DNA from 2 places in the Shewanella baltica genome. Region 2 is predicted to be linked to the other one. Evidence: riboswitches for the same ligand, from Rfam matches in the RefSeq annotation. Region 2 holds a riboswitch; the other holds the start of a gene.
What was found. A riboswitch is a leader RNA that binds a small molecule or an ion and turns the genes downstream of it on or off. The one in region 2 is predicted to bind cyclic di-GMP.

Region 1: linked by a shared signal. The riboswitch ahead of gbpA (N-acetylglucosamine-binding protein GbpA) and the one ahead of DYH48_RS04505 (glycosyl hydrolase family 18 protein) in region 2 are both predicted to bind cyclic di-GMP.

What each region holds. Positions count from the first base shown of each region.
Region 1 is NZ_UGYM01000002.1:634,606-638,031, forward strand. Features, by position in the region: gene DYH48_RS02800 (TMEM165/GDT1 family protein) at 250-804, opposite strand; cyclic di-GMP riboswitch class I at 1,216-1,315, shown strand; gene gbpA (N-acetylglucosamine-binding protein GbpA) at 1,438-2,883, shown strand.
Region 2 is NZ_UGYM01000002.1:1,017,558-1,020,983, forward strand. Features, by position in the region: gene DYH48_RS04500 (ROK family protein) at 384-1,169, shown strand; cyclic di-GMP riboswitch class I at 1,482-1,570, shown strand; gene DYH48_RS04505 (glycosyl hydrolase family 18 protein) at 1,685-3,426, shown strand, end outside.

The DNA.
Region 1 (3,426 bases), 380 kb from region 2:
TCAGAGCCTCACAGGCATTTCAATCCAAGGCGCATTGACGCAGAAATGGTTATTCCCTTTTAAGTCAATGCAACACAGGAGTGGGATGCCTGTGTTGCTCCCGAAGGGCGGCTGATGTTAACGGCATGGCAACGCGCTTTATACTGCGTTTAAGGCTTTAGACAGAGCACCACTATGCCTTCAAGCCTTCGCCTTGTCCAAAGCGCGTTGAACTCCCGCTGAATGAACAGATATTTATTACGATTGGTATTAGAACAACAGAGTGACAACGCCTAAGAGTGCGAACAATACGGCGCAGCCGCGGTGTATCCACAACATAGGTAATTTTTCGGCGCTGAAATGGCCTGCGATCACCACAGGTACGTTGGCAAGCAGCATGCCTAAGGTTGTACCTGCAACCACCATAGTTAATGAATCGTATTTTGCAGCTAACACTACCGTTGCGATTTGCGTTTTATCCCCCATCTCGGCGATGAAAAACAGGATGAAGGTGGCGAGGAAGGGGCCCATTTTATAGAAACGGCTCTCTTCGGCATCGACTTTATCTGGGATTAACACCCAAAGGGCTATCGCGAAGAATGACGCGGCAACTAAATAGCGGGCAAGATCTGGGCTGACCCAGTTAATCGCCCATTGGCCAATCCACGCGGCGGCAAAATGGTTGAATAACGTTGACAGAAAAATGCCTAAAATAATGGCGGTTTTATTTTTAAATCTTGCGGCGAGAATAAGTGCAAGTAATTGAGTTTTATCGCCAATTTCGGCAATAGCAACCGTAAAGGTTGATGCAAGTAGGGCTTCCAAGTGTGATCCTTTAGGGGTGGTTAAGACATAAGCACAATAAACCGTCCACCCCTAGGTGCAGTCATTGTGCTCAGGTCTTGCTGGGCAAATCGATGATTTGCTGTGAACACCATGGCGTGTGGCCAAGTATGTTGATGTTCACCCTAGATGACGATGGCTCGAAATCCAGTTAGCTACTCCCCCGAAGCGAGGTGGGCATTATACCTAAGTGAACTTCGGTTTCAAGCACGAGTTTATCGCAGTAGGCACGAATGGATGTTTGACAGGTGTCAGAAAAATACCGCGCAACATTCTGTAATTATCTGAATGTAAATGGGTTAATTTTTTGACAGCGTTGTCTTTTGTTGCTAATTTAGCCAGGTCATTTCTACTTGATTACATATTGTTAACTCGTAGTGATTCGATGACACCTACCGTATTTGGCAAACTAATTGAAAAGTTAGGACGCAAAGCTTCCGGTCTAAGGTTGTAAATGGATTTTTTAGTGAACTAAGATAGCGGAGTTGCCGCAGAATTCGATTTCTGTGAAAGATAAACGACTGCTGTTTAATGCTGTTGTTTGCCCAAATACCACTTTTATACCTAAGCCCAAGCCAATAATGGCGAAGATGGGTGCAAATGGAGTGCATTAAAGTGGCAAATCCTACTGTTTTTTCCCCTGTTTCTAAATTGAGTTTATTGGCCGCCGCAGTGATGGCGGCAAATACATTTGTGAGTATTTCTGCACAGGCACACGGTTATGTTGTGGCGCCAGAGTCACGTTCCTATGCCTGCAAAACCGGCAACAATGCCAACTGTGGCGCGGTGCAATGGGAACCGCAAAGCGTTGAAGGACCATCGGGTTTTCCTGAGTCAGGTCCTGCGGATGGCAAACTGGCGAGTGCGGGTAATGGTGCTTTCTCGCCTTTAGATGAACAGAGTCCCAGCCGTTGGTCAAAGACAGATATTAAAGCGGGCTGGAATAAGTTCAGTTGGCAGTTCACTGCCAATCATGTCACCCGCAATTGGCGTTATTATTTAACTCGCCAAGATTGGAATCAAAACCAAGCTTTAAGCCGTGCGAGCTTTGACTTAGCGCCATTCTGCGTAGTCGATGGTGGCATGGTGCAGCCGCCTAAGTTAGTGACCCATGACTGCTATGTGCCAGAAGGTCGCAGCGGTTATCAAGTGATTCTAGCCGTGTGGGAAGTGGGCGATACCACCAACAGTTTCTACAATGCTATCGATGTGAACTTAGATTCAGGTCCCGTTATACCGGGTGAATGGCTCGATGTGGGCGACATCAATCCGTCACTCGATCTCAAGGCGGGCGATAAAGTGATGACCCGAGTGTTCGATGCCAATGGTGAGCAACCGGCTAAGCAAACAGTGATTACCATTAGCGATGCGACTCAAGGTGATAAACAAAATTGGCCTTTCCTATTAGCGAGCGCGATTAATGCCCAGCAGTCTCAGTTAAAAGCGGGACAAAAAAATGCATCAGGTGTTATTGAGCCTGTGTATGGCAAAAACGACATTTTTACTGCGACGACTTCAGGTATTGAGCGTGTCGAAGTGGGATTTGATCTGGCGCCCGCACCGGGCAACAGCTTAGAAGTCACTTCACTTGCCGACGATTATCAAATTATCGACGGCGCAGCGCAGGTTCGTTTTGACGTCACTAGCAATGCTGAAATGTTAGTGTCAGCGTATTTGTTTAACCACGATGGCACAGCTGCCGGTTTTGTCAGCCAAACCGTTAACAATACCAGCGCGAGCTTAGTGTTAGACGTGGTTGCGCCTAAAGCAGGGCATTATCACTTGCAGGTTAAAGCTGAGCCTAAACAAGGTGATGTTATTCAGCAGAACTTTGATCTCTTCTTAAAGGATCAAGCACCAACGCCGGAAGCGGATTTTGTTTTCCCTGAAGGGGTGAAAGGTTACGTTGCAGGCACCACAGTGTTACAGCCTAAAAATGGCAAAGTGTATCAATGTAAGCCATTCCCCTATAGCGGCTATTGCATGCAGTGGTCGGCTTCTGCCACAGGATTTGAGCCAGGTGTTGGCGCTTCTTGGGCTATGGCGTGGACTGAGCTGTAAATTAACATGTTGAGTTAATCGATTCTCAACATGATGTGATTGGGCTTAAACACAGCGAATATGTTTAAGCCCATATTCAGCGCGTTCGCGACAGTCAAAATATACGTTTTACCTCGATTCACCCACAATGCGGCATCCCACGTATTTCCAACAAAGGTAGCGATTTTGTTGGCTTGTATGTTTTCGTTTACCACAGCGCTATTAAGTTGTTACCGTACAGTGCGCGACTTATCTTTGTTCACAACTGGCTTGCCCACTGGGTTTGGCTCTGTTAATGTCCCAAACTATCTATTTTACCTATGTTGTTATTAGGATTATCACAATTGAAAGTCATGCCACTTTTATGCAACCGATTTAGTTAGCCTCAATGGCTACTGGGTTGAAATATTCAAAAGCTATTGGGGCCAATTGATCTGCAGGAATGAGATCCGATTGGATGCTTTTTGAAGCTGCTTTAAGTGATGTGTTGCTTATTTCGATTTAAGACGCAAGGCTTTATCGGTTCAAATCTTACTCAAATAAAATAATAATTAATCATTGAAC
Region 2 (3,426 bases):
AAGTGAGACTTGCACGCTGTGCGAGTCGGTAGGCAAAGCTTGCCTAAGGATAAGTAGGTCTATGTTTATTTGAGTTCTAACCAGCTCGGATTATCGCAAGCCTAACGCGCTGGATGCAAGGGGAGCGAATAAAGGATTTTGTATACAATCGTGAATTTGTGCTGACTGTGATGCGCAAGCTAAGTGTTTTACCCTTAATTTATTTGTGTGATTCTTAGCATAAAACTTGAGTAAAACAAAATGTCAGTCATATTTTTTGTAGACTTGTTCCTTACAAATTAGCAACTTAAGTTTTATTCAATCGCTAACATTTGGACCCTATGCTAACATTTGCCATCTCCGCTCGGGGTCAGAGTGGGGCGCATGTATCAGTGGAGTAAGCGATGCAAATACTAACAATAGATGTGGGCGGTACGACAGCCCTGTTCGAACTTCAGCTCGCGGGACATACAGAACAATATAAAATCCCCACAGGCGAAGGTTTTAAAATTGAAGAGTTAAATAATCAAATCGCTGCGCTTGAACGCGATTACGATTTACAGCATTACCAATTAGCGATTGGCGTACCAGGACTCGTACAAAATAATCGTTTGGTTGCCTGTAAATCGTTACCCGGACTCAATGGTTTGAGTTTTGACACAGTGAAAACTCAAGGCGAGCTTAAGTTTATCTGCAACGATATGGATGCGGGTATGCAAGCCACGTGCGATGCCAAATATGCCTGTGAGTTGTTGGTCATGTGCGGCACCGGGATAGGGATGTCGATTGCGTTTAATGGGCAAGCTTTTACTGGAGCGACAGGGGTGGCAGGGGAGTTGGGCCATTGCCGCGTGATGACAGAATCAGGCGAATTTAGTTTAGAACAACTCGCCAGTGGCGATTCTGTACGCAGCCGTAACATCACCACTCAGGATGATTTATACCGTGCGGGCAGTTACCTTGGTATGGGGCTGGCGTGGACCGTTAATTTGTTTAATCCCAATCGGATTTGGCTCGCGGGTAACATGATGAACAGTGCTCCTTACTACAAAGGCTGCCTCGAAAGCTTAAAGCAAATGGCATTGAGCGCGCCCTTAGCTGAGATGAAAATCAACCGCGTCGATGATATGGAAACCTTAGTGTGCCGAGGTTTATCTGTGATGCTCGCAAGGGATTATCCTCGCGCATAAGGAGCATAGATGCTGTTAGCTAATGGTTTTGAGCTATTAGATTACAGTGGCTCAGTGCTAGTGGTTTAAGCAGTATTAGCAGCATAAATAGTGAAATTGATAACAGGACAGGTGATGCCTTTGGCTTATCGTGTCCTGTTTTTTTATGGCTCAAATAGTCAGCAAAGCCTTAATTATAAAAGTAAATATTAGAAATAGCTGAACTGTATTTAATTGCTTTCTTATCAGACCACTACCTTGGTTGATAATATTTTGTTGCATTTTTATTGCGCTTACGTCTATGCTGACTATCGCAATGACAACGTTGTCATTGCGTGTAAAAGGCAAACCAGTTGAAAAACTGGGACGCAAAGCCTCCGGTCTAAGGGTTCGTCTGTACCTATGATAGCGGGGATACCACAGGTTTTTCTTCGTGCAATTGTCTGTCGTGTTGCATGGTCTTAAGAGAGTGTTGTTTCCTGTCTACGCTTTGTTTGCCTTATTGATTCATATAAAAAATTCAATAGGGATATCTCATGTTCAAGACTCAAATTTCAACATCAGCCTTGCTGGTGGCATCGGCGCTGGCATCTACCGTGAGTGTCAGTGCATTTGCCGCAGCGCCCGGCAAACCGACTATAGGTTGGGGTGAAACCAAGTTCGCTATTATCGAAGTTAATCAAGCTACTACGGCTTACAATCAGTTGGTAACCATTAAAGATGCCGCCGACGTGTCCGTCAGCTGGAACCTTTGGAGTGGCGATGTGGGCAATAAAGCCCAAGTGCTGCTCAACGGTAATGTCGCTTGGGAGGGCCCCTCAGGCGCTTCGGGCACCGCTAACTTTAAGGTGAACAAAGGCGGCCGTTATCAGATGCAAGTGCAACTGTGTAACAGCGATGGTTGTACGGCGAGCGATGCCAAAGAAATCCTCGTGGCCGATACCGATGGCAGCCATTTAGTGCCACTCAATGCTCCGCTTAAAGAAAACAATCGTCCATACGTTAACAAGTCGGGCAAAGTGGTCGGCAGTTACTTTGTAGAATGGGGTGTGTACGGCCGTAAGTTCCCAGTCGATAAGATCCCAGCACAGAACTTAACTCATATTTTATATGGCTTTACCCCTATTTGCGGTGGTGATGGCATTAACGATAGCTTGAAAGAAATCGACGGCAGTTTCCAAGCGTTGCAACGTGCCTGTAGTGGCCGTGAAGATTTTAAAGTCGCTATCCACGATCCTTGGGCGGCGGTCCAAATGCCACAGACGGGCGTGAGTGACTACTCTGATCCCTACAAAGGCAACTTCGGTCAATTGATGGCGCTCAAGCAAGCCCACCCCGATCTAAAGATTTTGCCTTCGGTTGGTGGCTGGACGCTATCTGATCCCTTCTTCTTTTTTGGCGATAAAAGTAAGCGCGATACTTTTGTCGCATCGGTGAAGGAATTCCTACAAACGTGGAAGTTCTTTGACGGTGTCGACATTGATTGGGAATATCCAGGTGGTGGCGGTGCGAATCCAAACTTAGGCAATGCCAACGACGGTGAAACCTATGTGACCTTGATGCGTGAACTGCGCGCCATGCTCGACGAGTTAAGTGCTGAGACGGGTCGTACCTATGAGCTGACTTCAGCCATTAGCGCCGGTGATGATAAAATTCAGAAAGTCGATTATCAGGCCGCTCAGCAGTACATGGATTACATCTTCTTGATGAGTTACGACTTCAATGGCGGTTGGACGAACACTGAACTCGGTCATCAAACCAATCTTTATGAGGCGAGTTGGGATCCTGATACCCGCTACACCACAGACAAGGGCGTAAAAGCCCTGTTAACTCAAGGTGTAACCCCAGGGAAAATTGTGGTTGGTGCTGCTATGTACGGCCGCGGCTGGACAGGCGTGAATGGCTACACGGGCAATAACCCATTCACAGGGACAGCGACGGGCAAAGTGAAAGGCACATGGGAAGATGGCGTGGTGGATTATCGCCAGATAGTGAACGAGTACATGGGGAGCGATTGGACTTACAGCTATGATGAAACGGCCGAGGCGCCATCACTGTTCAAGGCATCTACGGGTGATTTAATCACTTTCGATGATGCGCGTTCAGTTAAAGCCAAGGGCCAATATGTGCTTGCCAATCAGCTAGGTGGTTTATTTGCATGGGAAATTGATGCCGATAACGGCGATATTCTAAATGCGATGCACGAAGGTTTAGGTCATGGCGAAGGAACTACGCCACCGGTGAATAAAGCGCCAATTGCCAATGCGGGTGCGGATGT